DNA from 3 places in the Cytobacillus mangrovibacter genome. Region 1 is predicted to be linked to each of the others. Evidence: riboswitches for the same ligand, from Rfam matches in the RefSeq annotation. Region 1 holds a riboswitch; each other region holds the start of a gene.
The links. A riboswitch is a leader RNA that binds a small molecule or an ion and turns the genes downstream of it on or off. The one in region 1 is predicted to bind lysine.

Region 1 (10,402 bases):
TATGAAAAAGAGATATTTAATAGCAGCGGCAACGCTTTTATCTGCAAGCTTATTATCTGGGTGCAGTAATGATAGTGATACTGCAACAGAAAATGGCAGCAATAAAGAGATTACTGACACGATTACTAAGGCAGTGACTTATAACAAAGACGATGATTACATGGATTGGAAAAATGAAAATCCCACTTACATCGAATTAAATGGATCTGAGGCTGAGTTTGATCAATCTGCTGCCGTCCTCTTAAAGGATAGAACGCTTACGATAAAAACAGGTGGTGTCTATGTAATAAGCGGAAAGTGGGATGATGGCCAAATTGCGGTTGATTCCGAAGATAAAAATACAGTTCGGCTTGTATTGAATGGAGTGGAAATAAATAATACAGAAAATGCAGCAATTAATATCATTAATGCCGAAAAAACGATTATTTCTCTTCAAGAAGATACAGTAAATAATATTTCGGATGGAAAAGAATATCGTTTTGAAGATTCATTCTCAGATGAACCAAATGCAGCTATTTTTAGCAAGGATGACCTAACAATAAATGGTTCTGGTAAGTTAGTCGTTCATGCTAATTACAATAACGGCATTGCCAGTAAGGATGATTTAAAAATAACAGGCGGAACCATTCAAATCCATTCAGTGGATGATGGAATAATGGGCAGGGATTTAGTGGCCATTAAAGCTGGAGAGATCGCGATTGAAGCCGGTGGTGATGGGATTAAGTCAACGAATGACAAAGATACGTCAAAAGGAAACATCGCCCTAGAGGGAGGTACTTATGACATTGTAGCAGGTAGTGACGGAATACAGGCTGAAGCATCTTTATGGATTGCTGATGGTTCCTTCAAAATTGTCTCTGGAGGTGGGAGTCCAGAAACGATAAGTAATCGCGGAAGTTCTCCCGAACCATGGGGGGATAATGCAAATCCAGGGGCAGACCCGAATACACGCCCGAATGAAAATCCAAATCAAAATTCGAATGTAAAGACGAATCAGGCAACTACTGAAGAAACAGAAACAGAATCACAGAGTGCAAAAGGGCTGAAGGCTACTGCAGAATTAGCTATAGGTGGAGGAACGTTTACCATCGATTCATCTGATGATGCCGTCCACAGTAACAGCAATGTAACGATTGCAGGTGGTGAGCTAACAATTGCCTCGGGAGATGACGGAGTTCACGCAGATACCTCTCTCCAAATTAAAGGTGGAAAAATCAATGTGACCAAAAGCTATGAAGGGATAGAGAGTGAAAAAATAACTGTTTCAGACGGTGAAATTCATGTAGTTGCCAGTGATGATGGCATCAACGTTGGCGGAGGAAATGATGGCTCTGGATTCCGTACGCCATTTAGTCCTGTGAATGATGGACAAGCAAGTTCTGAAGCCGCAAATCCTGAAAACCAAATGGATGCTGAGGAAAATAGTACCCAATCAGATTCAGAAGAAAATATGCTAATTATCAATGGCGGTTATATTACAGTCGATGCAGAAGGAGACGGATTGGACGCCAATGGGTCGATTGCAATGACAGATGGGACAGTCATTGTAAATGGGCCAACATCCAATGGCAACGGCCCACTAGATTATGATGGAAGCTTTGACATGAGTGGGGGTTTTCTAATTGCTGCGGGAAGTTCTGGGATGGCACAAGCTGCATCAGAACAATCCACACAGAATTCTTTATTGATGACTTATCCTGAAACACAGAAAGCTGGTACGATCGTTCATCTTGAGGACAATGAGGGAAATACAATAACAACTTTTTCACCGAAAAAAGACTATCAATCTGTCTTTATCGGTTCCCCTGAATTAACAAAGGATACATCTTATATTTTATACTCTGGCGGTTCATCATCAGAGAGTGATTCAGATGGTCTTTATAAAACTGGAGACTATCAAGGAGGAACAAAAGTGGTAGAGTTTACGATATCTGAATCTGTCACATGGATAAATGAATCTGGTATCACAACAAGTAGAAGCACCGGTCCAGGAGGCCAGGGCGGGCCAGGAGGTCAAGGTGGTCCTGGTGAGAGCGGCCAAGGTCAACCTCAACCTGAAATGGGCGGAGGCCCTGGAGATATGTTTGGAGATTTAGATGAAGAAACAAGAGAAAAGGTTCAAGGCATTATGGAACAAGAAAGAGAGGGCACAATCACCCGGGAAGAGGCTCAGAAAAAATTAGCTGAACTTGGTGTAGAACTCCCTGGAAAAGGCGGAAGACCATAAGCAGGGCAGGCCCCTTGTCTCAATTGAATCAGCTGAGTCAAAGAACCTTTAAAAGTGTTCCGTAGTTACTTGATAAATGAAGATGATCTGAGAATACAGAAATAGGCAAAACAAATTGTTTTGCCTATTTCTATTCAATAAGTTTTACTTATCCATTTTTATAATAACTATCAAATTTATTTATACACCCTATGGATATATACTTTGAGTAAGGGGGTGTAAGTATGGAGTATGTGCTTATTTTCTTTATTGGTATATGTGCAACAACCATTGGCACACTTGCAGGTGGTGGGGGTCTAATCAGTCTGCCAGCCATGCTGCTTATGGGAATACCTGTCCACTCCGCAATCGGTGCCAATAAAGTGTCGAATACAGTTAGTTCCTTTTCGAGTTTTTTCCATCTATATAAGAAGGGTGATATTTCACTTAAAGAGTCGCTATGGATAATTCCAGTAAGTGTTGGTGGTGGAATAAGCGGCGGCTTTATTGCATCAAGAATATCAGAAGGAAATATGTATATCGTGGCAATCATTTTACTTGTATTTGCTTTTATTACTTCATTTATTGGAAAAAAGGATTTCACTGGAGATGCCCATTTGAAAATGAATAAAATAAGCATTCCAGGTCTTTATGGGATTGGGATTTACGATGGCCTTTTTGGCCCTGGCCAAGGGACATTGATGCTTTATTTATTTGGGTATTTAAATATTTCCTATATTCGAGCGGTTGGTTTTGTCCGTCTTGCTACCTTTTCAAGCTGCTTTGGCGCGGCGATTACTTATATTGCAACAGGTAAAATCATTTGGCCATTAACACTAGCGCTTCTCTTTGGCTCTGTAGCAGGTGCTCAAATTGGCGTACGTATAGCTAAAAGGCTAAAGCCGAAGTATGTAAAACCCATTTTGCGAATAGTCACCATCGCCTTAATTGTTCAGATAGTTGTGAATAATATACTTTAGGGACAGGGGGACTGGCCCACTGTTCCGATAATAGTACTAGGGTCAATATATGAAAAGGCTTCTAGCTAAAAGCAATGTTTTGTTCAAAGTTTGGAATTATTCATTCCCACTAGCTTTTAATTGAGTTCAGATGCGTTTTCCCGACTGTAATAGCTTGGTTTTCCCACATGATATCTTCTATGAACAATAGTTGATTTTTTGTGCATTGAATAATGACAGCAACCTCAGGTTGTCCTTTCATTTTTGTTAAGTGGAGCTTGTTTTTATTTGGAAAATAATACAGGGCATATCCAATGGCAAATCCAATAACTGCACCAAGGAGACCGCAAATAATTGGTCCTAAGTACAGTGTAAATCCAACACTGGCACCAATAACTGCACATCCTGTAGAACTTGCCATGCCAATTTCAAAAGCATTTGAGTGGATATTTCGTGTTCTTCCAGGAATCTGACTAGGTGCAGGCTTATCATCCATAAAAACGACAAGGATCTGATCCCTTGAAATAGAGCTATTCTCCAATACAGTTAATGCTTGCTCTAATTCAATTGATTGTTTAAAGGTTCCAATAATGATCATATGAATTACACCTGCTTATGGAAGATAAATAAATCATCATTCCTGTAACGATTTGTAAGATACTGACGTTGCGAGATACGATAAAGCTTATTGTGTTCAATCACTGTAGTATAAGCATGATAGATGGCTCCTCCCATAACAGAAGGCATAAATAATAACCAATGTGGCTGAAGAATCAAGCTTGATGCATGAAGATTTCCAAGGACTAATTGTAAAAGAGACTCATGAAGCCTTGAAAGGAATAGATAAATCCACCACCAAATCATCGTATAAAAGGATAATCCAAACCTGTGAGCATATAGCTGCCCTAATCCCGGAAAAAGGAAAGAGTAAATAGCACCAACGCTTGGTTTTTTCCTATCTAAGAATTGAACTTCAGAAGGGAAAATTCCGACATTTGGGATCTGAATATTTTTAAGGTAGGTTAGATCATATATTTTATTTTGGTAGGTAGCTAAACGGTAACTATCCCATATGGAAATCAGATAAATAATGAGATACCCGAAGGCCCATTTAGGTTGAACAACCGATTGTGCAAGTTCAAATTTCCCGCAAAAGGAATAAATCATTGCATCATTAATGTGTGCAAAGGTATTAATAAAAACCTCAGATAGTGTTAAAAAAGTTGCTCTTAAATAGTGGTTAAGAAAGAAATGCCCAAAGCCAGGAAAAACAGCAGACCACCAGGCAATCATAAGCGGGCTTTGCTTTTGAAGATATGTGATTCCAAATACACTCATTCTTGCAAGTGAAGGATTGTGTTGATTCATCATTATCGGAGCACCTCTTATGGAAGTTGCTTTACACTAGTTATATATATTCCATCATAATGTATTACAATTATTTACATTTTATTCATGAGAGTGTCATGGATAGTCTTTTATCAATGATGCCTGTTAGAAAAATAAGTAATAATGGCAAACCAATATAGTAGAATGGATCCCACCAAACAAGACTTTGAAGGATACCAAAAGACACTAAGAGCTGATTGACTGCATACATAAGTAAACCGGTTAAAGCATATTTTACCCACTTCTTTTTCCAGTTAATATTTATTATTAAACAGTAATAAAGAGAATCACATAAATAGAAAATAACTGAAAACGCAGTAGTATCGTGCTCCAGATTTGCAAACCATCCTGGACTGTATATTCGATTCGAGAAAAAAATAATTGGCAGCAGATGGGTACTGCAAGAAATGGCACCAATAATTAAATAGAGAATCAAGTTCTGCTTAAATCCTTTGGAAAGATTCAAAATCCATTGATAGAAAACCTTTGCAGTTGCAAAGTAGATTGGCAGACCAAAACCTGTATATCCTAACTTCCACCAATTATGCGAATAAATTTGAAGTTTTAGAAATAACCATTCAATACTGACAAAAACTCCTGCAAATACAATCATCCAGATCCAATTTAAACTAAAAGTGCTTATTAGAGTTGCGATTACAGGTAAAGCAAAGGCATTTGAAGTAAATGCGCCTAAGTTGTTGTCGTAATAGGGATGATCTTTGATGAAATTCGGATAATATTCATAGCTTCCTAAAAATGTAAAGATAACCGTTTCAATTATAAAGCCGAGACCAATCATTGCTAATAAAAGAAATAGGGTTTCTGTATTTCTTCTTTTAAAAAGAATAAAAATAAATATGATAATGCTTGAAATAATAAGTGCTAGAAACCAATATGAATTATGCACACTGATCACTCCGATAAATCGAGAATATATTTAATTTGCACCAATATTTGGATAGTATTCAGTTTATAAAAAAGAAATGACCCTAATCTATTAAGTATTAGAAAGATAGTAAACATAGTGACAAGGGATGGAGAGCGCTAAATACTATAAGGAGTGCAGGTGATATAACATATCTAACCTATTGGAAAAGACTACCGATTTTATCAAGTTGACAGAATAGGCTTTCTACTGTAACCTTGTTAATATAATTTAATAAGACCTCACTTTAACTGGTGAGGTAGAGGCGCGATATTTATTAGTCTTTAGTGGAGCATGAGAAGCTAGGATGCTAAGGAGAAGGAAATGTCGCCGAAGTTTGTAATATTCTCAGTATTACTTGCTGGGTCTGCAGTTAAGAACTGCAGGACTGTCTTGATAAACTTACCTGGTTTATTGAGTTGTGCTATCTCATTTAGGGAAAGAAGAGGATTCTAGGGGCATACTATACGTATAGCGACTTGAGTTCATCTCAGGTCGCTTTTTTGTTTTTAGTAAAAAGCCTAAAAGCTAGAAGTCAAGCATATACTAAAACTATTAAACTAAGAAAATAGGAGGAGAAAAGTAGCATGAGAAAAAAATTATCATTATTTTTAGTCCTAGCTATCTCAGCAATTATTATGTTAGCAGGATGTGGAACAAGCGATGAGTCAGAAGGAACAGGAGGATCAGCATCACCGAAAAAGGATACCTTTAAGGTAGGACTTGAAGCAGGGTATGCCCCATTTAACTGGACCCAAATGGATGATTCCAACGGTGGAGTGAAAATGGAAGGTAATGCAGAATATGCAGGCGGATATGATGTTGAAATAGCTAAAAAGCTTGCAGAAGGCCTTGGAAAAGAATTAGTGATTGTGAAAACCGAATGGGATGGACTTGTACCTGCCTTATTATCAGGCAAAATTGATGCAATCATCGCAGGGATGTCGCCAACAGCTGAACGTAAAGAGACAATTGATTTCACAGATAACTACTATAAATCCGATTTAGTCATGGTTGTTAAAAAAGGCGGGAAATACGAAGGAGCAACTTCTATCCAAGATTTCAGCGACGCGAAAATAACGGCTCAGCTAAATACATTCCATTATTCAGTGATTGACCAGATTAACGGTGTTAAAAAGCAAACAGCGATGGACAACTTCCCAGCAATGAGGGTAGCGCTTGAATCAGGTGTGATTGATGGGTACGTTTCAGAACGTCCAGAAGGTGTCAGTGCATCTGCTGCAAATGAAAACTTTGCTATGGTTGAGTTTACAGAAGGATTCGAGACATCTGAGGATGATACGGCAATCGCTGTGGGGATTGCAAAGGATAGCGAATTAACAGCAAAAATGAATGAAATATTGGCAGGTATTTCTGAGGAAGAACGCATCAGCATTATGGATGCTGCAATTAAAAATCAACCAGCAGCAGAATAATAATCTGGTGAAGCCGGCTGCATACTTGTAGTCGGCTTTAGTTTCTAAGGAGGAGAACAATGAGCTTAGAATGGATTATGAAAATAGTTGAAACCAATTGGCCGATGTTTTTGCGAGGAGCTGGTGTAACCCTCTTGATCGCTTTAACCGGGACAATTATAGGAGCCATCATTGGTTTATTAGCCGGCGTTATCCGTACGATTCCAATGCCTGAACGCGGTGCAAAGAAAAGCTTCCTGAAAATCATTAATATTATTCTTTCAATATATATAGAGTTTTTCCGTGGTACACCAATGATTGTGCAAGCGATGGTTATTTATTATGGTTCGGCAGCAGCATTTGGGTGGCAAATGAACCCGATCATAGCGGGAATTGTGATTGTATCGATTAATACAGGAGCATATATGGCAGAGATTGTGCGAGGAGGCATTATTTCTGTTGATCAAGGACAATATGAAGCAGCTCAGGCGATTGGGATGAATCATATTCAAACAATGAATCATGTTGTATTGCCGCAAGTTATTCGAAATATCTTACCAGCAACAGGCAATCATTTTATTATTAATATAAAAGATACAGCTGTATTAAGTGTTATTTCAATTGCGGAGTTATTCTTCCAAACCAAAACAGTTGCAGGGAACAACTTTAGATATTTTGAAGCATTCTTTATTGTAAGTATTATTTATTTTGTATTGACCTACACGGTCACTCTCATCCTTCGTGCATTTGAAAGAAAGCTGGATGGGCCAGATAGCTATACAGTTGTTGGCAATCCAATGCAGGCAGAAGCGGTAGAGGATCGTACGTATAGTGCAGATAAGTAAAAGCGAAGGAGGAGAATCATATGGAAACTGTTATTGATATTCAACGTTTAAGCAAATCCTTTGGAAGTCATGAAGTGTTAAAAGACATTCATTTCTCAGTCAACAAAGGAGAGGTGGTCTGTATCATCGGTTCCTCAGGATCAGGGAAATCTACTCTTCTTCGCTGTGTGAATCTATTAGAAAAACCGAGCGGCGGCAATATTATTTTCAATGGCGAAAATATTCTTGATGACAAGCATGATATTCATGCCTATCGGAGAAAACTCGGAATGGTATTCCAGCAATTTAACTTATTCAATAACCATAATGTGCTAGGTAATTGTGTAGTTGGACAAGTAAAGATTTTAAAGCGTTCCAAGCAAGAAGCAGAAAAGGTAGCAATGAAATACTTGAAAGTAGTTGGAATGGACAGGTACGTCAATGCAAAGCCAAGACAACTATCAGGTGGTCAAAAGCAGCGTGTTGCTATTGCAAGAGCCCTTTCTATGGAACCAGATGTGATGTTATTTGATGAACCAACGTCAGCCCTCGACCCAGAGATGGTAGGAGAGGTTCTTAAAGTCATGAAGGAGCTTGCTGACTCAGGTCTTACCATGCTAATCGTTACTCATGAAATGGAGTTTGCCAAGGAAGTATCTGATCGAGTCGTATTTATGGATAAAGGTGTTATTGCAGAAGAAGGAAGCCCGGAGCAGATATTCAATCATCCAACTGGGGAGCGCACAAAGGAATTTCTGAAACGTACGTTGAAACAAGTTAATTAGAAAGAAAAGGCTAGGACCCATTGGAAGACGACAATGGATCCTAGCCTTTTCTTATAAGATAAGAGAGTTTAACTTTTGAGTTAGAGAATTGTCTAGCTCCAGCGCCTATCGCCTATCAAACTTCAGGTCTCCTCCGCAACGATTGCGTCAACATCGGTTCGCTACCGCAAACCGTGTTTCCTTTATCGAAAGGAAGAGCCCTTCCAGTTTGTACGGCGATGATCAAGGCGCTTGCGCTTTTCTTATTTTTTCAACAATAAATACATAAAATAGGGAGCACCGATTAATGCAACCATGATCCCTGCTGAAATCCCGTCTGGCTCAACTATATTACGTCCAACCGTATCGGCAAATAACAGCAGCCATCCGCCGATCAGAACGGCAATAGGGATAAACAATTGATTTCTTGGCCCAACTAATGCTTTGGCTATATGTGGAGCCATCAGGCCAATAAATGTAATACCGCCTGTAACAGAAACGGCTGAGGCTGCTAAAGCAACAGCTGTTAGAAGCAAAACAATGCGCTCCTTCTCAATGGACACACCGACACCAATGGCTACAGGCTCATTTAGACTAAGGAGATTTAAACGGTTTGCCTTATATAAGGTAAAGGGAATGAGTATCACTAACCATGGAAGAAGGGCTAGAATAAAAGGCCAGTCAGTTCCCCAAATATTCCCCGCTAACCATTTCGCAATGAAATCCACTTTTTCCCGTTCGGCGGAAGAAATAAGGACAATCATCGCTCCGGCAAGTGCCATTGAAAATCCAACCCCAATTAAAACTAATTGGACAGGCTGGAGACCGACTTTTCTGTTATACGAAAAGGCATATATTAAGCATGCAGTAATTAAAGCGCCAATAAATGCAACAACAGGAAGCAGATAAACAAAGGAACCGGCTTCAATCGGTAGGAATAAGAAGAAAATAGCAATTGCTACCCCTGCCCCTGAATTAATTCCAATGATTCCTGGATCAGCTAAGTCATTCCGTGTAATCCCTTGCAAAATGGCTCCTGATAAAGCAAGTGCCATTCCAGCTAACAAGGTAATGATTATTCGAGGCAATCGAATAGAGAATAAGATAAACTCCTCTTTAAATGTACCCTGACCAAATAAAATTGGCATTAAGCGGTTATAGGAAATGGATGAGTAGCCAAGCCCCATGCCAACAAATATCGTAAGTAAAATAAGTGCAAGTAATACAACTAATAGAATTCGTTGTTTTTTAAGTAATCCTGGCTGTATCATGAGAATGCTTTTCCTCCTTTCCGTATGATGAACAGGAAGAAAGGTAAACCAATTATAGCAATAATAGCAATAATTGGTGTTTCATAAGGTGAATTAATGGTACGGCCAAGTGTATCGGCTAACAGCATAAATGTCGCCCCTATAAGCGCTGACATAGGTATAATAAGCCGGTAATCCGATCCAACCATTGCACGAACAATATGAGGAACCATTAAACCAATGAAGACCATATTCCCGACAAGTGCAACAGCAGCACCGGCAAGTAGAATAATAACAATAAATAGAACAATCTTTACTTGTGCTGTCTTTTGGCCAAGACCAACTGCAACTTCTTCATTTAGACTAAGAATAGTCAGCTGTCTTGAGAAGAAGAGCGAAACAATAATTCCTACCAAAATAAATGGAACAATAATCTGGAGCTGTCCCCATGAGGTTCCAATTAAACCGCCGGCAGTCCACATCGATACATTCTTTGATACTTTAAAGTAGATCCCGATGCCTTCCGCAATTGCATAAAGAAAGGCAGATACAGCTGCGCCTGCTAACACAATGCGAAGAGGAGAGAAGCCCCCTTTTTTCATTGCACCAATTCCAAAAACCATAACAGCCCCAACCGCGGCTCCAATAAAACAGGCAATCATGATGCCAA
Region 2 (10,402 bases), on a different contig from region 1:
TTTGGCGGCGAAATGATTGATTTTGTTGGCTTGTACGAATCTACTTGGAAGGAGCTTCCTTGGAAATTTGAAGGGGGTACTCCTATTATTGCTGGTGCCATTGGATTAGGTGCTGCAATTGATTTCCTTGAAGAAGTCGGATTAGACAACATAGAAGCACATGAACATAAGCTAGCTGCTTATGCGATGGAAAAAATGTCTACTATTGATGGGATAACCATTTTTGGACCGAAGGATGTTTCGAAGCGTACGGGACTTGTTACGTTTAATCTGAATGATGTCCATCCTCATGATGTAGCGACTGTATTGGATGCTGAAGGAATTGCCGTTCGGGCAGGGCATCATTGTGCACAACCATTAATGAAATGGTTAAAGCAATCAGCAACTGCACGCGCAAGCTTCTATCTGTACAATACAGAAGAAGATATTGATAAGCTTGTAAGCGGGCTTGTCAGAACAAAGGAGTATTTCAGCGATGTCTTCTAACAATTTAGATACTCTCTATCGGCAAGTAATAATGGATCATTATAAAAACCCCCGAAATAAAGGGGTTCTTGAAGATGATAGCTTAACGATTAATATGAATAATCCGACTTGTGGGGATCGAATTCAATTAACATTAAAGCTTGATGGTGAAAAGGTAGTTGATGCGAAATTTGAAGGGGAAGGATGTTCGATTTCGATGTCCTCTGCTTCAATGATGACGCAAGCGATTAAGGGGAAAAATATTGAAGAGGCTCTAAAGCTTTCAGAAGTATTTTCTCAAATTATGCAAGGAAAAGACTATGAAGATGATATCGATCTTGGCGATATTGAAGCATTGCAGGGAGTAGCGAAATTCCCAGCGAGAATTAAATGTGCAACTTTAGCTTGGAAGGCAATGGAAAAGGGATTGAAGGAAGAATAATATTCTTAATATTAATTGTATAAAAAAGTACAGAAATTTGAGAGTTGTCTAGCTTCAGCGCCTACCCCCTCGAGGTCACAAGCCAATCCTCCCAGAAAGGCAAAGAACGCCTTTCAGTGAGGCTCGTCTTGTGCTTGTCGGGGGTGAGCAAGGCGCTTACGCATTTCAATGAATGGAGGAATACGACGATGGCAAAAAAGATGCCTGAGATTGGCGATTACAAATATGGTTTTGCCGATAAAGACGTTTCCATTTTCCGATCAAAACGCGGTTTGACGAAAGAAATTGTTGAAGAGATTTCAAAAATGAAGCAAGAGCCACAATGGATGCTTGACTTCCGTTTAAAATCATTGGAGCATTTCTACAACATGCCTATGCCGCAATGGGGCGGAGATTTAGCGTCATTAAACTTTGATGAAATCACATATTATGTGAAACCATCTGAAAAAACGGAGAAATCTTGGGATGAAGTACCTGAGGAAATTAAACAAACATTTGATAAGCTTGGGATCCCTGAGGCTGAGCAAAAGTATTTAGCTGGGGTTTCAGCTCAATACGAATCAGAGGTTGTTTATCATAATATGCAGGAAGATCTTGAAGCACTAGGAATCGTATTTAAGGATACGGATTCAGCGCTGCGTGAGAACGAAGATATTTTCCGTGAGCACTTTGGGAAGACAATTCCTCCTACGGATAATAAATTTGCTGCGCTAAACTCTGCTGTTTGGTCTGGCGGATCATTTATTTATGTTCCAAAAGGAATTAAAGTTGATACACCACTACAAGCATACTTCCGAATCAACTCAGAGAATATGGGGCAGTTCGAGCGTACATTAATTATTGTTGACGAAGGTGCACATGTTCATTATGTAGAGGGTTGTACAGCTCCTGTATATACAACAAACTCATTGCATAGTGCGGTTGTTGAAATTGTTATTAAAAAAGATGCTTATTGCCGTTACACAACGATCCAAAACTGGGCAAACAACGTATATAACCTTGTTACAAAACGTGCTGTTTGTGAAGCCAATGCAACAATGGAATGGATTGACGGAAATATCGGATCGAAATTAACAATGAAATATCCAGCGGTTATTTTAAAAGGAGAAGGCGCACGTGGAATGACTTTATCGATTGCAATTGCAGGTAAAGGTCAGCACCAGGATGCTGGAGCAAAAATGATTCACCTTGCACCAAATACGTCTTCTACGATTGTATCTAAATCAATTTCTAAGCACGGCGGGAAAGTAACATACCGCGGAATCGTCCAATTTGGCCGTAAAGCAGATGGTGCACGTGCAAACATTGAATGTGATACATTAATCATGGATAATCAATCAACTTCAGATACGATTCCATATAATGAAATCATGAACGATAATATCTCATTAGAGCATGAAGCGAAGGTTTCAAAGGTATCAGAAGAGCAATTATTCTATCTAATGAGTCGTGGAATCTCTGAACAAGAAGCTACTGAAATGATCGTCATGGGCTTCATCGAGCCATTTACTAAAGAACTTCCGATGGAATATGCGGTTGAGATGAATAGATTAATCAAATTCGAGATGGAAGGCAGCATCGGTTAAAATGCTGTAAACACTGTCAAGGACAGTTTCCTTGCTATATCACCAGTTGTTGTCCCATAGATCTACTCTATGGGACAATTTTCTTTTCACGCCTCGGTTTATGTCCCATAGATTTGTTTTATGCGACAATTTTATTACCAATCCCCTTGTCATGTCCCATAGTTGTGTTCTATGAGACAATTATCTTTCCCCGCCCCCGGCCTATGTCCCATAGACGTTTTCAATGAAACAGTTTTATTTCCAAGCCCACAATTGTTCCTTTCCCGTAGCAGATATATTCCATGGAATACTGCAAATTCACATAGTCTTTGCCTCATGCGCTTGTACATACAATAAGTCCATTCCTCTTTTGGCTAATGGCCTTTTTCTTGTTACAATATAAATGTAAACCTTCCAAATAGAGGTGTGTTTCATGATATTAATTGGAGTAACTGGATGGGGGGACCATCATACCCTTTATACTCATCCCGATGCTAAACGGAATAAATTAATGACATATGCTAGTCATTTTCCAACTGTTGAAGTAGATGCCTCCTTTTATGCAGTCCAGTCAAAACAAAATGCAGAAAGCTGGGTAGAGCAGACTCCAGATAATTTTCAATTTATAGTGAAGGCTTATCAGGGAATGACAGGTCATGAAAGAGGAGAGATCCCTTATAAAGATAAAGGTGAGATGTTTGCTGCATGTAAGGATTCATTGGAACCATATCAAAATAAGTTGGCGATGGTTCTTTTTCAATTTCCGCCTTGGTTTGATTGTAGAAGAAAGAATGTAGATTATTTGCGTTGGTGTAAGGAGCAAATGGGAGAACTTCCTTGTGCGATAGAATTCCGCCACCAGTCATGGTATAAACCAGAGTATAAGGAAAAAACGATCCAATTTATAAAGGATGAAGGCTGGATTCATACTATTTGTGATGAGCCGCAGGCAGGAGCAGGTTCGATACCGATTGTGCTTGAACCAGCCAATACGGAAAAGGTATTAGTAAGATTTCATGGGCGGAATGTACATGGCTGGCAAAAGAAGAATGCCCCTAACTGGAGAGAAGTGCGTTATCTTTATAGATACAATGACAAGGAGCTTGCTGAGTGGGCAGAGTACTTGAAGAAGTTAGATGAAGCATGTAAGAAGGTGTATGTAGTTTTTAACAATAATTCTGGCGGAGATGCTGCTGATAATGCCAAGCAACTTATCCAAATGTTGAATCTTGAATATACCGATCTTGCCCCTAGACAATTGGAATTGTTTTAATGCCTATCCATGTAGGGCCAACGAATATGATACTTGAAATATAAAAGTAGGCTTGGTGATATTACACGCTTTTTTAGTCACTAGCATAGTTTGTAGTGGGTAGGAAAGGAGTGTAAGATCATGATTGATTTAAAGCCGATTGATATAAAGGGCCATACATTCCTGTGTGTCTCGGTGGAATTGCCAAAAACCAATTTACTTGTTGTAACAAGTGATAAAGGATATATCATGTGTGGTGCCCTAGATGTTGCGTTGCTAAATGAGAAGTTAAAGGATCGCAAAGTAATTGCCGGCAGAGCTGTGGGTGTAAAAACGATCGAACAGCTTCTGGAGGCACCATTAGAATCTGTTACCTATGAAGCAGAATCGTTAGGGATTCATAAAGGTATGATAGGAAAAGAGGCCCTTCTTAAAATGATATAAAAGGCATGCCGGAAAGTTCATTCCGGCTGCCTTTTTTATTCTTACTAAATTCTTTAAATGAATAAACTGTCAATATTTTTCGACAAAGTGGCAGTGGCATCTGTCACTTATTGGCGAAAAAAGGTATGATGGATAAAGGTGATTATTTATGAATACGAAAATGAAAAAACTACGGAAATTGTATAGGAGTAATTTATGAGATTAGTGACAACAACATCTGTAGAGGTCGATACAATTCTTGCTAGAGCTATTTATAATGAAACAGGACAAATATTACTAAACGAAGGTGTAGTGCTGAAGGAAGGAATGATTCAGCGTCTTCAAGCTTTGGGTATTAGTTATATCTTTATAAAAGATAATCAAACAGAAGATATTCAATACAAGAGCACTCTTTCAGATCCAGTTCGCAGGGAAGCGATTCAAACAATTAATTCGATTTTCCTTGAAATTCAAAAGGATGCTAACTTAACCAATTCTTTCGTTGTTGAAAAAGCTTCGAGGCGTCTATCAGAATTGATCCGTTTTTTAATGGCTGAATTAGCGGAGGATAAGGAATTAATAAATCTGCTTTCTGATGCTTTTTCCTACGATAATTATATATTTACCCATTCCTTAAATGTGACGCTCTATTCTTTAGCGATCGGAATGGAGCTGAAGCTTTCACCAAAGGAGCTTGAAACCCTTGGTTTAGGAGCCATTTTTCATGATATTGGAAAGTTGAAAGTACCTTTAGATGTATTGTTAAAGCCGGGAAGATTAACGGAAGAAGAGTATATTGCGATAAAAGAACATGCTGAGGCAGGTTTTCAAATATTGAGGAAGGTACAAACGATTCCCTTATTGGTTGCTCATTGTGCCTATCAGCACCATGAACGGATTAATGGATCAGGATATCCAAGAGGGATTTCAGGAAAGGATATTCATTATTTCGGAAAAATCATAGCTGTGGCGGATGTATTTGATGCGGTAACTTCCAATCGTGTGTATCGGAAAGCGATGCTTCCGCATGAAGGATTAGAGATTCTTTATGCAGGTTCAGGAACATTGTTTGAGAAGCAAGTTGTTGAAGCTTTCCGCTATGCTGTTGCTATTTACCCGGTTGGGATAACAGTTGAACTGAGTGATGGCCGAAAGGGAATTGTTTCTGGGCAAAATACAGGTCTAGGTGACCGGCCTATTATTCGAATTATGGAGCATGATGGTGAACAGGTAGAGCCATATGAGTTAGACTTGAAAATAGAGTTAAATATTGTTGTGACTGCTTGTGACACAACTTTTTAGATAGCAGAAATGTTAACAAGAATTGTCAATAATAAAGAGGAACTTCATAAAAAGTATTTATTATACTTAATGACAATAGCTTATCAGCATTCTGTTATTCTGATATAGTAATATACAATTAAATAAACCTTATCATATCCGATGGGGTAGAGGCGCGGAATTCAAGAGTAAGCTGTGTGAGGATGACAACAGTGATTACAGCTAAAAGGGAATTTTGCCGAAGCAAATGAATTGTGTCAACAATAATTTGTTGGGGTTACTTTGAATAAGGGTAACACTATCATTATGGAGGCCAAGTGCTTGATTTCCTTCATATTGGGGAGCTACAGGACGTGATGGAGAATCTAATTACTTAATAAAGAGTAATGGTAGACAATCTCTATCGTTATTCTTTTTTTATTTTTCTTCTATTATTATCAATTCCCTCTAAATAAAGGATTAGTATTCAAACGTATATCTCATACTAATTAAGAGGAGGAACAAAAATGGAAAATACCATTTTTTCACTAATCCCGCCATTTTTGGCGATTATCATGGTCATATTTACACGGAAGGTTTTGATATCCTTAGGTGTAGGAATCGTATCAGCCTCTCTATTACTAGCAGAGTTTAGTATAACAGGCACCATAAGTACCATCTATGATTCGGTAAAAGGCATCTTTGTATCAGATGGGGAAATGAATTACTCGAATATTTATATCCTTTTATTCTTAATCATACTAGGGATTATTACATCTTTTATTTCTATTTCTGGGGGAAGCCGAGCGTTTGGTGAATGGGCAATCAAGCGAGTGAAATCCCGAATAGGTGCACAAATCGTTACAGCCGTCTTAGGTATTATCATTTTTATCGATGATTATTTTAATGCGCTTGCAGTTGGTCAAATCTCAAAGCCAATCACTGATCGTCAGAAGGTATCAAGAGCGAAGTTAGCTTATTTGATTGATTCAACTTCAGCACCTATATGTGTTGTTTCACCTGTGTCTAGCTGGGGTGCTTCAATCATTGCGTTAATCGGAACGATTCTAGCAACACATAATATAACAGATTACTCCGCATTCTCTGCATTTATGCAAATAATTCCGATGAACTTATATGTTTGGGCCACTTTGGCAATGGTGTTCATTGTTGCTTTCAGAAATGTGGAAATTGGACCGATGAGAGTGCATGAACTGCGTGCTGTAAAGGAAGGACTGGTTACAGATCCTTCAAAGCCAGCTGCAGGAGAATTGAAAGAGGATTTGCCGACTAGTTCAAAAGGAACTGTTGGGGATTTAGTATGGCCGATTGTTGCCCTAATTGTTGGAACAGTTGGGACAATGCTTTGGACAGGCTATGAAGCGGCTGAGGAAAAAACGATCCTAGCTATTTTTGAATATACGGATGTTACCAAGTCATTGATTCTAGGCGGGCTTCTCGGGTTAATCGTAACTTTAGGCTTTTTTATCCGTCAAGTGGTTATATTAAAAGCTGTAAACGGGAATGTCTTAGGAAAAGGAGTTTGGGCAGGGACAAAGTCGATGCTTCCAGCTGTGTATATCCTTTTATTTGCTTGGGCTATTGCTGATTTAATCGGACGTTTAGAAACAGGAAAGTATTTAGCTGGCATTGCAGATAGCACAAATTTAAATTCTTCATTTCTGCCGTTTATCCTTTTTGTTATCGCTTGTATTATGGCATTCAGTACAGGAACATCATGGGGCTCTTTTGGAATACTCCTTCCGATTGCTGGGGATATTGCAGCCGCAACAGATGTAAGTCTCTTATTGCCGGCTTTAGCAGCCGTGTTAGCTGGTGCTGTATTTGGTGACCATTGTTCACCGATATCCGATACAACCATCCTTTCAGCGACTGGTGCAGGATGTAATTTGATGGATCATGTAATGACGCAGATTCCATATGCTGTGACCTCAGCTATAATTGCAGGAATTGGCTATTTAGTGATTGGATTTACGGGCAGTACGGTTCTTGCTCTCTTAGCAGTTGCACTTCTACTTATTCTTTTTGCTATAATAGCTGGCAGAATTTCAAAAGTGGACTGGCAGGAGACATAAATAATATAAAGGAAAAGGCTTTCTCATGTTGAGAGAGCCTTTTCAAATGTTTTGATAGTAAAAAAATAATAGAAGAAAAAATAATTCTAATGTAATTGTAAAGAATAAATATTTTGAAAAATTATAATCTTGCTAAAATATTGTTTTGACAGATAACTCTAAAAATATTATACTATTTTTAGATTAGAGCAAGTAGTTAGAAAATATCATATTTTACATTTTGTTTCAGAAAGTTAGGAGTATGGTCGGGCTATTTGAAAAGGTTATGAGAGAGTGTGGGCCTGCGTATAACCAGATACAAATGCAAGATTACGCTTTTAATTATCGGAACAATCAGACAAAGGGGGATTAGGGATGTTTTTTAAGAAAAAGATTACTTCAGTACTTATGGCTTCAACATTGGCAGCTGGATTATTAGCTGGCTGCGGCGGTGGGGAAAAAGCTGGTACAGAAGGCTCAAAAGGTTCTAGTGGTGGAGATACCATTAAAATAGGTGCGAACCTTGAGCTTTCAGGTCCTGTTGCTTCATATGGACAAGGGATAGCGGCAGGGATTGAGCTTGCTGTTGAAGAAATCAACAATAGTGGCGGAGTAGATGGAAAGAAAATCGAAATTATCAAAGTAGATAATAAATCTGATGCTGCAGAAGCAACGAACGCAGCGATTAAATTAACAAACCAAGATAAAGTAACGGCTATTATTGGTGCGGCTACTAGTGGAAATTCAGTAGCACAGGCTGAAATTGCTAATTCTAATAAAACGATTCTATTATCACCATCTGGTACGAGCCCGAACGTAACAGTTGGAACAAATGGAGATGTGAATGAATTTGTTTTCCGTACTTCTTTCATTGACCCATTCCAAGGAACAGTTGCAGCTAATTTCGCTTCTGGAGATTTAAAAGTGAAAAATGCAGCTATCTATGCAGATAATGCGAGTGACTATGCAAAAGGCCTTGCAGCTTCATTTAAGGAAACGTTTGAAGGTGCAGGTGGAAAAGTTGTATCAGAAGAATCTTATGTGGCAAAAGATACGGACTTCCGTTCGACATTAACACGTATTAAATCTGCAAATCCAGAGTTTATCTTTATCCCTGGTTATTATGAAGAAGTAGGCTTAATTATTAAGCAAGCTCGTGAAATGGGTATTGATGTTCCATTTATGGGAGCTGATGGTTGGGATTCACCAATTCTTGTTGATTTAGCTGGTGCAGATGCTTTAAATAACACATTCTTAACAAATCATTACTCAGCACAAGATCCAGATGAAACGATTCAAAAATTTGTAACTAGTTTCTCTGAAAAGTATGATGGAAAGTCGCCTGATGCATTTAATGCACTTGGCTATGATTCAGTTTACTTCTTAGCAGATGCAATGAAGCGTGCTGGCAGTACATCGGATGCAACGAAAATTAAGGATGCTCTAGCAGCTACTAAAGATTTAGCGCTTGTAACTGGTATTGTTACTGTTGACGAACTACACAACCCAATTAAATCAGCGACTGTTTTAGAACATAAAGATGGGAAGCAAGTCTTCAAATCTAAGGTTAATCCTTAAGAGAAGCTGGAGAAATGGGGGGATAATCTATCCTCCCATTTCTATTGAAAAGGGTGCAAAAAATGTAAGTTTTTGGAGTGTAAGCTTTTTTCGCATTTTAGTTGAGGGAGTGAAAATTCATGGAATGGATACAGCAATTAATAAACGGTATTTCACTCGGCAGTATCTATGCATTGATCGCGCTAGGATATACGATGGTTTATGGAATAATTAAATTAATTAACTTTGCTCATGGCGAAGTTTTTATGATTGGTGCTTTTGTCGGTTTTTATGCCATCTCAGGTTGGGGCCTAGGCTTCTTTCCTGCATTATTGCTGGCAATGGTTGTCTGTGCTCTATTTGGTGTACTGATTGAGCGGATTGCTTATCGACGACTTCGAAATGCCACTCGGATTGCTGCATTAATCACGGCAATTGGTTTATCTCTTCTCATACAATATGTAGTTATTTATTTTAGAGGTGCACAACCTGAAGCTTATCCAAATGTATTATCTAATAAAACATTTGACTTCTTTGGAGCACAAATAAGCAGTCAATCCATTTTAATTCTTTCTGTCTCAATTATTCTAATGATCCTTCTACAATTTATTGTTCATCAAACAAAGATTGGAAAGGCTATGCGTGCTGTTTCCCATGATATGGATGCTGCCCGTTTAATGGGGATCAATGTAAATACAACCATTTCTGCAACATTTGCTATTGGTTCAGCTTTAGCAGGAGCGGCAGGTGTATTCTTTGGTGTGTATTATACAAAAATTGAACCACTTATGGGAGTTATCCCTGGCTTAAAGGCGTTTGTTGCGGCTGTTTTAGGCGGAATCGGAATTATTCCAGGTGCAATGGTCGGAGGTCTCGTACTTGGAGTTGTGGAAACAGTGGTAAGTGCATTAGGCTACTCTCTATGGAGAGATGCGGCAGCCTTTATTATTCTTATATTAATTCTTTTATTCAGACCGTCGGGCATCTTCGGTAAAAATGCTAGAGAGAAAGTGTAGGTGGGAAGTCTATGAAAAAGGTAAAAGGATTTTGGCTCTTTTTAATTTTATCAATTGTACTTTATGGAACGGTTCAACTTCTCATCAACGCCGGTATCTTAAATCAATTCTATTCTAATACGCTCATTTTTATTGGCATTAATATCATCTTAGCAGTCAGTCTTCATCTAGTCATCGGAATTACGGGCCAGTTCTCGATTGGACATGCTGGGTTTTTAGCAGTAGGGGCTTATATTTCGGCTATATTCACTATGAAATTACAGCTGCCATTACCAATTGCTATATTAGTTGGTGGGATTGTAGCCGCTTTAGCTGGTCTTATTGTCGGGATTCCAAGTCTTCGCTTA
Region 3 (10,402 bases), on a different contig from region 1:
ACTCTCCCTTTCTATTAATGTTTTTTTGTATAGTCACGTTCACGTGGTTTGATCATTCCAGTATCAACCTCTTCATAGTGGAAGGCTGGCGCAGAGTTAGCATCAACGAACTTCGCCATCGTTGTTTTCAAGAACTCATCATCATTACGTTTAGGGAATTCTGGCTTATAATGAGCCCCACGGCTTTCATTTCGATTATAAGCACCAATTGTAATAACACGTGCCAATTGAAGCATATTTTGAAGCTGACGCGTAAAGAATGCGCCTTGGTTGCTCCATTTAGACGTATCATTTATATTAATATTTTGATAACGCTCTAAAAGCTCAACGATTTTTTCATCTGTCTTTAGAAGTCTGTCATTATGACGTACAACGGTAACATTATCTGTCATCCATTCGCCAAGCTCTTTATGAATGACATACGCATTTTCTGTTCCATTCATTGACATAATTTTATTCCATTTATCTTCTTCCTGTTTAACATGTCCATCAAATACAGTTGAAGAAACATCCTCAGCATGCTTGCTAAGGCCGCTAATATATTCCAAAGCCTTTGGACCGGCAACCATCCCGCCGTAAATCGCAGAAAGCAAGGAGTTCGCACCAAGACGGTTTGCACCATGCTGTGAATAATCACATTCCCCAGCAGCAAACAATCCTGGAATATTTGTCATTTGATCATAATCTACCCATAGTCCACCCATTGAATAGTGAACAGCCGGGAATATTTTCATTGGAAGCTTACGTGGATCATCCCCAGTAAACTTCTCATAAATTTCTATAATTCCACCTAATTTAACATCAAGCTCATGTGGATCTTTATGAGATAAATCTAGGTAAACCATGTTTTCCCCGTTGATTCCCAACTTCTCATTCACGCAGACATCAAAGATTTCTCTTGTTGCAATATCTCGTGGAACAAGGTTTCCATACGCTGGATACTTCTCTTCTAAGAAGTACCATGGCTTCCCATCCTTATATGTCCAAATACGGCCGCCCTCTCCACGAGCTGATTCACTCATTAGACGAAGCTTGTCATCTCCAGGAATAGCTGTTGGATGGATTTGGATGAACTCACCATTCGCATAGTAAACACCCTGCTGATACACGATTGAAGCTGCAGAACCTGTGTTAATTACGGAGTTTGTGGATTTACCAAAGATAATACCAGGTCCACCTGTTGCCATAATAACAGCATCAGCTGCAAATGATTTAATTTCCATTGAAGTTAAGTTTTGTGCAACAACTCCACGGCAAATGCCTTCTTCATCAATAACAGAACCCAGGAATTCCCAGCCTTCATATTTAGTAACTAAACCTGCAACTTCATGACGGCGCACCTGCTCATCCAATGCATAAAGCAATTGCTGACCTGTAGTTGCACCCGCAAAAGCCGTACGATGATGCTGTGTACCTCCGAAACGGCGGAAGTCAAGCAATCCTTCTGGCGTACGGTTAAACATAACACCCATACGATCCAATAAATGAATAATTCCTGGTGCAGCCTCAGCCATTGCTTTAACTGGCGGCTGATTTGCTAGGAAGTCCCCACCATAAATAGTATCGTCAAAGTGAATCCAAGGAGAATCTCCTTCACCTTTTGTATTTACCGCTCCGTTAATACCGCCTTGAGCACAAACAGAATGTGATCGTTTAACCGGTACTAATGAAAATAACTCAACCGGAGTTCCTGTTTCTGCCACCTTGATTGTTGCCATTAAGCCAGCTAAGCCGCCGCCGACAACGATAACCTTACCTTTACCCATTGTGACTCACTCCCTAATACTTAGTAAATCCGAATTAACACTATTAGATCCGAACAATTAATAGATTATTAAAATTAAATAAATGCTGTAAGCGCACGAATTCCTACAATAGAAAGGGCAACAAAGACACCAATGGTTACATATGTTGAAATTCGCTGTGAACGAGGTGTAATGGTAATTCCCCAGCTAACACAGAATGACCAAAGGCCATTAGAGAAATGGAAAATTGTAGAGATAACACCAAGTAAGTAGAACCAGAACATAAATGGATTCGAAAGGATATTCTCCATCATTTGAAAGTTAACGTCTGCGCCAAATGCTGCTTGAACGCGAGTTTGCCATACATGCCATGTGATAAATACTAGTGTAATAACACCCGATATACGTTGAATCATGAACATCCAGTTACGGAAAAAGCCAAATCTGCTCGTATTATTCTTAGCCGTAAAAGCAATGTAAAGGCCATAAATTGCATGAAATAATAAAGGCAAGAAAATTACAAAAGTCTCTAATAAAGTTCGGAACGGAAGATGTTCCATGAAACCTGCCGCTTTATTAAACGACTCTTCTCCTCCTGTTGCAAAATGATTCACTACTAGATGCTGAATTAAGAACAAGCCAACAGGAATGACACCAAGCAATGAATGCAGTCTGCGATTAAAAAACTCACGATTACCCGCCATGTTTTACCCCCCTAGTTTTTGAAGATGTTGAGGTTTCACTTTCCACTTTTATAAGCATTATGTATACAAATGTTCCACCTAAACATCACGATAAAAATAGTACTGCATATTCTTACAATTATGTGACATGTCCATTTTACTCCCAACATAATATAGCGTCAAGGAAACGATTACATAAAGTGTTCATAAAAGAGAAAATTATTAAAATATATTGGTATTACTTAAATAAAAGAAAAAACCTTATATTTCAATAGACTTCTAGGTTTTCCACATATACTAAAATAACAATAATTTCCTCTAAGAAAAATAACCTTTTTCCATGATTGGGTGACTAAAATTCAACAGTTTTGTATATAATAGAAGAATAATAGAAAGTGGGGAATACAGCTTGGGCGAATCAGCAATAGATGCAATTAAATATGAAAATACAACTGAATCAGTTCCACTATTTGGTTATGAACTTATTCGGGAAGTGCTTTTGCATGAACTATTAGGCAATGATACACCGGAAATCTTATACTGGGCAGGCAAAAGACTTGCTCGTAAATACCCAATGGACACTCTGAATGAAGTAGTTGAGTTTTTTCAGAAATCCGCTTGGGGAGATTTATCGATTGTGAAGGAATCCAAAAATGAAATGGAACTTGAATTGTTCAGCCCTATAATAAAAATGCGATGCAGTCAAAACAATCCATGTACTTTTCAACTGGAAGCTGGATTTATTGCCGAGCAAATAGAGAGTCAAAAAGAAGTCATTTGTGAAGCATTTGAGCACCCTAATAAAAAAAAGGGAAAGATCCATTTTACTGTTAAATGGGATAAGAAGGACAGTATTCTTCCATAAGTAACAAAGAAAAAAGCTTCAACCATATGATGGTTTGAAGCTTTTTTCTTTACCTTTAAGGTGTAACTAAGGTGCCCGAAAGTTTAAAAGCATGGTGCAGCACTTCAACTGCATGCAGCATTTTGGCATGTTCTACCACTGTGGATACTTTAATTTCGGAGGTGCTGACCATTTTCACTTCAATATCATTGGATGCTAATACCGCAAACATTTCAGCTGCGACCCCTGGATTGGATGCCATTCCTGAACCAACAATTGATACCTTAGCAAGTCCAGATTCTGACTCAATTCGTTCATAATTTAACTTTTCCTTGCTGTTCTCCAATACCTTGATTGTATCTTCCAGGTCTTCGTTTTTTATTGAAAAGGATAAATTGGTTAATTGATCTGCTAATATACTATGAATGATAATATCGACGTTAATATGACTTTCTGCTAGTTTTGAAAAAATAACAGAAAGACCTGTTAAGGAGTTCGGTAAACCGATAACAGTTACTCTTGTAATGTCCTCCTCAAAAGCCACTCCCCGCACAACTAAGTTTTGTTCCATTGTTACTTCCTCCTCGATAATCGTCCCAGCTTCTCTTTCAATACTAGAGCGGACTTCTAGCTGAATTTGATAATTTTTAGCAAACTCTACTGCCCTTGGGTGCAGAACTCCAGCACCTAAATGGGCTAGCTCCAGCATCTCATCATAAGATACCGCCAAAAGCTTTCTAGCATCTTTCACATAGCGCGGGTCTGTTGTAAATACACCAGTTACATCTGTGTATATTTCACATTTATCAGCTTGTAATGCTGCTGCTAATGCGACAGCCGTTGTGTCAGATCCACCTCGCCCCAAGGTTGAAATCGCCCCATCTTCTGTTATTCCTTGGAAGCCTGCTACAACAACAATCCTTCCCTGCTTTAACTCACTATCTATTCTTTCTGTATTCATGCCGATAATTCGTGCATTGCCATGAACGGGCTCTGTTATGATTCCAGCCTGCCATCCAGTAAGCGAAACAGCCGGATAGCCTCTATCAGCTAATGCCATGGCTACTAATGAAATCGTGATTTGTTCCCCTGTTGTTAAAAGCATGTCCATTTCTCTTCTATTTGGGCGTATGGATATTCCTTTTGCAAGGTCAACGAGATGGTCTGTTGATTTCCCCATTGCTGAAACAACTACGACTACATCGTTTCCTTTCTCCTTTTCTTCGATCACTCGAGTGGCTACATTTTGAATCTTCTCCGCGTCTCCAACGGATGTTCCACCAAATTTCTGCACGATTAATCCCATGATTTTCCCTCTTCCTACCCTTTTCGGTTAATCTTTTGAAGTCTCACGCAACCATTTTCAAGTGCACATCTGATTTTTAACACAAAAAAACAGCAACGAGAAACTATCTCATTGCTGTGGGATTAACGTACAAAAGAAGCATACGCACACACAGTGAGATAGCTCTCCAAGTCATTTTCAACTTGACAATCTTGCATTTATTCAATACAAAACCAGCAAAGAAAGTGATGAGACTTTCTTCACTTCGGCAAACATTCCCTTTCAAAGCTTTTCATTGAAGCTCATTCTTCTCCAAGCTTTTACTTTTGAAGTTCGCACCTCTACCTTCACTTTAGAGGAAGTTCAAAGGGTTGGTTCCTTTAAACTTACTTTAATACTATAAAGTGATATTTAATTTTTCAGTAATTATAGCATATTCATTTTTTTCAAACAATCTATTCCTGTAATTTTTTTATTAGTTCTTTTGCGACATTTAATGGAATCCCGATATTTGTGAACTCCTCAATAGGTGCATCCTTCATTTTCTTAATAGATCCAAACGTTTTTAATAGCTGCTTCTTCCTCTTTTCTCCAATTCCCGGGATATCATCAAGCACAGATTGAAATGCATTCTTCCCACGCAATTGTCGGTGGAAGGTGATGGCAAAGCGATGCACTTCATCTTGAATTCTTTGCAATAAATAGAACTCTTGGCTGTTTCTTGCAAGTGGAATCATTTCTAGTGGCTTCCCGTAGAGCAGCTGAGATGTCCGATGCTTTTCATCTTTTACAAGTCCAGATATAGGGATATCAAGACTCAGTTCATTCTCTAGTACATCTCTTACCGTTTCTACATGCCCTTTTCCCCCATCAATTATGATTAAATCCGGAAGAGGCAAACCTTCTTTTAGAACCCGAGTGTACCTCCTTCGGACAACCTCCCGCATAGAGTCATAATCATCAGGACCTTGTACAGATTTTATTTTATATTTGCGGTATTCCCTTTTCTCTGGTTTACCATCAATAAAGACAATCATCGCAGATACTGGATCCGTTCCTTGAATATTCGAGTTATCAAATGCTTCGATTCGATGGGGTGTATATATTCCAAGCTGCTGACCTAAATTTTCAATTGCTTTAATTGTTCTTTCTTCATCACGCTCGATTAAAGAAAACTTTTCCTGTAGAGCAATCTTTGCATTTTTATATGCCAGCTTAACGAGATCCTTTTTCTGTCCACGCTGAGGCTTTAGAACCTTTACCCCTAAGAATTCTTCAGCCATTTCAGCATTTACTGAATCAGGAACCAATATTTCACGCGGTTTAAAATGGTTTTCCTTTAAATAGAACTGGCCAAGAAAAGTCAATATTTCATCATCTGGCTCATCATGGATTGGAAACATCGATACATCACGCTCGATCAATTTCCCCTGTCTAATAAAGAAAACCTGCACACACATCCAACCCTTATCTACAGCATATCCAAATACATCCCGATCTGTTAAATCAGTTGAAGTGATCTTTTGCTTCTCCATTGTCGTATCAATATGGGCAATTTTGTCGCGAAACTCTTTTGCCCTTTCAAAATCTAGCTCTTCAGCCGCGGCTGTCATCTTTTCAGTTAAATCTTTCTTAATCTCCTTGTAACCTCCATTAAGAAAGCGAGTAATTTCATCAACCATTTTTTTATATTCCTGCTCACTTACATCGTTAACACAAGGGGCAAGACATTGTCCTAAGTGGTAGTAAAGACAAACACGATCAGGTAAGGTCGAACATTTTCTTAGTGGATAAATTTTGTCCAGCAGCTTTTTTGTCTCATTTGCAGCCTGCACATTGGGATAGGGTCCAAAATATTTCCCTTTATCTTTTTTTACTTTTCGCGTTGTGATTAGGCGCGGGTGCCTCTCTGCAGTTAACTTAATAAATGGATAGCTCTTATCATCCTTTAGCATAATATTGTACTTCGGATCATATTTTTTTATTAAATTCATTTCGAGAATTAAAGCTTCCATATTGGAGGAAGTAACAATGTACTCCAGGTCTTCAATTTCATTGACAAGCCTTAATGTTTTTCCATCATGTGAACCTGTAAAGTACGATCGGACTCTGTTTTTTAATACTTTTGCCTTACCAACATATATAATCGTCCCTTGACGATCCTTCATTAAATAACAGCCTGGCTGATCTGGCAAAAGCATGAGTTTATTTTTTATGATTTCATTCATGGATGTCACCTCCCTAAGCTCCACTCTATCCTATTTTGATCATACAAAAATCCCCGACTTAAATAAAGCCGAGGATTTCTTCAATTAGCTATTTTCTAATTAGGCATGTTTATTTAATAGTTCTGCAAGTGCTTCTTTTGGCTGGAAGCCAACAACTTTATCTACTACTTCGCCATCTTTAAAAACAAGTAAAGTAGGGATGCTCATTACACCATACTTTGCTGATGTTTCTTGGTTTTCATCTACATCAAGCTTTACAATCTTAACTTTATCGCCTACTTCAGAATCAAGCTCTTCTAATACAGGAGCGATCATTTTGCAAGGTCCGCACCATGGTGCCCAGAAATCTGCAAGAACTACGCCTGAACCTGTTTCATTAGAAAAATTTTGATCTGTTACATTTGTAATTGCCATATTATTTGCCTCCTAAATTTCAACTCAAAATCTAACGACAGTATATCATTAGTTTATGTAGTGAAGCTACCAATTTGCTTCACTTTGTAATTTCCCCTTCATTTCTTTTAGCTATGCATGAAGGGCATTAACACTTAAAGCTGTTTGACTAAGCAATCATGAAAACGAGCGGCTATTCGCCGCTCGTTTGATTATTATGCATTTACAACTAATTTTCTAAACTCTTCTGTTAACATTGGCACGACTTCGAATAAATCTCCTACAATGCCGTAATCAGCTACTTTAAAGATATTAGCTTCTGGATCTTTATTGATTGCAACAATTACTTTAGAGTTAGACATACCTGCAAGATGCTGAATCGCTCCTGAAATCCCACATGCAATATAAAGGTCAGGTGTAACTACTTTTCCTGTTTGGCCAATCTGCAGTGAATAATCACAATAATCGGCATCACATGCACCACGAGAAGCGCCTACTGCTCCATTTAGAACTTTTGCAAGTTCCTTTAATGGTTCAAAACCTTCTTCACTTTTCACACCACGTCCACCAGCAATAACTACTTTCGCTTCAGAGAGATCTACTCCCTCACTTGCTTTGCGGACAACTTCTTTAATAATTGTGCGAAGATCTTTAACATCAACAGATAAAGAAGATATATCACCAGTTCTAGACTCGTCTTTTGCTAATGGACTGATGTTATTCGGACGAATAGTAGCAAATACTAATCCATCTGTGACAATTTTCTTCTCAAATGCTTTACCAGAATAGATTGGTCGTGTGAATACTAGATTTCCGCCAACTTCCTCTAAACCTGTAACGTCAGAAATTAATCCAGATGCTAGTTTCGCTGCTACTTTAGGAGCTAAGTCCTTACCTAATGAAGTATGGCCTAGTATAAGACCCTCTGGGCTTTCTGCATCAACGACTGCCATTAATGCCTGTGAGAATCCGTCAGGAGTATACTGCTTTAAATTTTCATTTTCAACTGTAACTACACGATCTGCACCATAGTGAATTAATTCTCCTGCTAAAGCGTTTACAGAATCGCCAATTAAAACACCGACAACTTCTCCGCCTTCAGCCGCTGTTTTTGCTGCTGCTACTGCTTCAAAGGAAACATTACGTAATGATCCATCACGGACTTCACCTAATACTAATACTTTTCTAGCCATTATGTTTTACCCCCTGCGTTATTTTAGAGATTAGAGGTCAGAGGTTGGATTAGTGTCAATCGGCAAATGACCGATTGCTTTTATTTATTACCGACAGCTCTACCTACCAAAATTTCAGTTTATATCGTTCTTCCTTGAATATCGTCTTTTATCGATCAAACAACTTTCGCTTCTGTATGAAGTAGGCTAACAAGTTCTTTTACTTGATCAGCTATCTCGCCTTCAAGAACTTTTCCTGCTTCTTTTTTAGGTGGCAGATAGATTTCAATTGTCTTTGTTTTGGCTTCTACATCATCTTCATCAAGATCAAGATCATCGAGTTCCAGTTCCTCAAGCGGCTTTTTCTTCGCTTTCATGATACCTGGCAATGATGGATAACGAGGTTCGTTTAAGCCTTGTTGAGCAGTTACAAGTAGTGGAAGTGTCGTTTCGATTACTTCAGAGTCACCTTCTACATCACGAACAACCGTTGCATTGCTTCCGGCAATATCCAGCTTCGTAATTGTTGTTACGTAAGGAATATTTAGAAGCTCTGCCACACGTGGTCCCACTTGACCTGATCCACCGTCAATTGCTACATTACCAGCAATGATTAAATCTGCGTCTTTATCTTTTAAATACTCGGATAGAATTTTAGCCGTTGTAAATTGATCCCCATTTTCCACATCATCTTCAGTATTAATCAAGACAGCTTTATCCGCACCCATAGCTAATGCTGTACGAAGCTGCTTTTCAGATTCTTCACTGCCTACTGAAATGACTGTTACTTCTCCACCCTGTGCATCACGCACTTGGATTGCTTCTTCAACCGCATATTCATCATAAGGGTTAATGATGAATTCTGCTCCATCTTCATTTATTTTGCCACCTGAAATGGTGATTTTTTCTTCCGTATCAAAGGTTCTTTTCATTAAAACATAGATGTTCATGATTTCCCTCCTGAAATTAAAAGTGGAAGCGCCTTACCCAAGAATTCTTGAATCAAGAAGCGCTCAATCTCGATAATGACAAATGTAAACATTTCACCACTTCGAAAGATTATGATAATTTATTGCATAAGGAGAATATAAAATCTCTCCTTATAGATTATTATAATAGATTACTAGAAAGATTGATAATGAAAATTCGAAAAGTTTCTATTTTCCAGTAAAGTTTGGCTCTCTTTTTTCAATAAACGCAGAGATGCCTTCCTTTCCATCATTAGAAACGAATACTTCACCAAATAGCTCAGCTTCTTTTTTTACACCTTCATAATACTTTTCTGTTTTAGAATAATTCAAAAGCTTAATAGCGGCTTTAATAGAAACAGGACTTTTCTTCGCAATCTTCTTTGCCATTTTATACGCATTTTCTAAAAGCTCGCCTTCTGGATAAGCATGATTAGCTAATCCATATTGAACAGCTTCAAGCCCTGTGATCGGATCACTTGTGAATAACATTTCTGCTGCTTTTGCTGTCCCAACTAATCGAGGCAGACGCTGAGTCCCTGCAAATCCAGGAATTAATCCAAGTTGAAGTTCTGGCAGCCCAAGCTTCGCATTATCAGCTACTAATCTGAAATGACAGCCCATTGCCAGTTCTAATCCTCCGCCAAGTGAGGCTCCATGAATGGCTGCAATAATCGGTTTTGAAAATTGCTCCATACGTTCAAATAGATCTTGTCCATATGTAGAAAGATTGGCAAATTCGTCACCAGTTTTAATAGTAGTGAACTCTTTGATATCAGCACCAGCAGAGAAGAAACGGCCTTCTCCATGTATTAGAATAACTCTGATATCATCATTTGTTTCAATTTCATCCAAGACGGAAGAAAGTTCTCTTAATAAACCTGACGAAAGTGCATTTGCTGGAGGTCTATCCAACGTAATCGTGGCAACCCCATCTTGAAAAGACCATTTTAAAAAATCCATTTTCATCCCCCTTTTGACTTGTTTCGAAGGTGCAACAGCATTTCTAGTTGTCTTGCTTTTGGCATCCACTAAGAAGCAATCGATGAACAGGACCCGCTAATTCAGTAATATCATATTTTTG

Region 2: it holds a riboswitch for lysine, as region 1 does, so the genes downstream of both, ACFYKT_RS09995 (Na+/H+ antiporter NhaC family protein) here and ACFYKT_RS15565 (transporter substrate-binding domain-containing protein) in region 1, are expected to answer to the same signal.
Region 3: it holds a riboswitch for lysine, as region 1 does, so the genes downstream of both, ACFYKT_RS11410 (aspartate kinase) here and ACFYKT_RS15565 (transporter substrate-binding domain-containing protein) in region 1, are expected to answer to the same signal.

What each region holds. Positions count from the first base shown of each region.
Region 1 is NZ_JBIACJ010000008.1:132,441-142,842, forward strand. Features, by position in the region: gene ACFYKT_RS15540 (carbohydrate-binding domain-containing protein) at 2-2,227, shown strand; gene ACFYKT_RS15545 (sulfite exporter TauE/SafE family protein) at 2,452-3,186, shown strand; gene ACFYKT_RS15550 (hypothetical protein) at 3,296-3,763, opposite strand; gene ACFYKT_RS15555 (hypothetical protein) at 3,769-4,536, opposite strand; gene ACFYKT_RS15560 (hypothetical protein) at 4,619-5,461, opposite strand; lysine riboswitch at 5,732-5,914, shown strand; gene ACFYKT_RS15565 (transporter substrate-binding domain-containing protein) at 6,067-6,915, shown strand; gene ACFYKT_RS15570 (amino acid ABC transporter permease) at 6,975-7,739, shown strand; gene ACFYKT_RS15575 (amino acid ABC transporter ATP-binding protein) at 7,760-8,503, shown strand; gene ACFYKT_RS15580 (FecCD family ABC transporter permease) at 8,746-9,753, opposite strand; gene ACFYKT_RS15585 (FecCD family ABC transporter permease) at 9,750-10,402, opposite strand, start outside.
Region 2 is NZ_JBIACJ010000004.1:294,942-305,343, forward strand. Features, by position in the region: gene ACFYKT_RS09965 (cysteine desulfurase) at 1-486, shown strand, start outside; gene sufU (Fe-S cluster assembly sulfur transfer protein SufU) at 476-907, shown strand; gene sufB (Fe-S cluster assembly protein SufB) at 1,096-2,493, shown strand; gene ACFYKT_RS09980 (DUF72 domain-containing protein) at 2,906-3,745, shown strand; gene ACFYKT_RS09985 (YunC family protein) at 3,866-4,168, shown strand; gene ACFYKT_RS09990 (HD-GYP domain-containing protein) at 4,364-5,449, shown strand; lysine riboswitch at 5,589-5,783, shown strand; gene ACFYKT_RS09995 (Na+/H+ antiporter NhaC family protein) at 5,935-7,503, shown strand; gene ACFYKT_RS10000 (ABC transporter substrate-binding protein) at 7,858-9,060, shown strand; gene ACFYKT_RS10005 (branched-chain amino acid ABC transporter permease) at 9,180-10,055, shown strand; gene ACFYKT_RS10010 (branched-chain amino acid ABC transporter permease) at 10,067-10,402, shown strand, end outside.
Region 3 is NZ_JBIACJ010000005.1:218,086-228,487, forward strand. Features, by position in the region: gene sdhA (succinate dehydrogenase flavoprotein subunit) at 15-1,766, opposite strand; gene ACFYKT_RS11400 (succinate dehydrogenase cytochrome b558 subunit) at 1,841-2,449, opposite strand; gene ACFYKT_RS11405 (YslB family protein) at 2,838-3,293, shown strand; gene ACFYKT_RS11410 (aspartate kinase) at 3,349-4,578, opposite strand; lysine riboswitch at 4,730-4,909, opposite strand; gene uvrC (excinuclease ABC subunit UvrC) at 5,013-6,785, opposite strand; gene trxA (thioredoxin) at 6,885-7,199, opposite strand; gene ACFYKT_RS11425 (electron transfer flavoprotein subunit alpha/FixB family protein) at 7,394-8,371, opposite strand; gene ACFYKT_RS11430 (electron transfer flavoprotein subunit beta/FixA family protein) at 8,527-9,300, opposite strand; gene ACFYKT_RS11435 (enoyl-CoA hydratase) at 9,508-10,281, opposite strand; gene ACFYKT_RS11440 (TetR/AcrR family transcriptional regulator) at 10,325-10,402, opposite strand, start outside.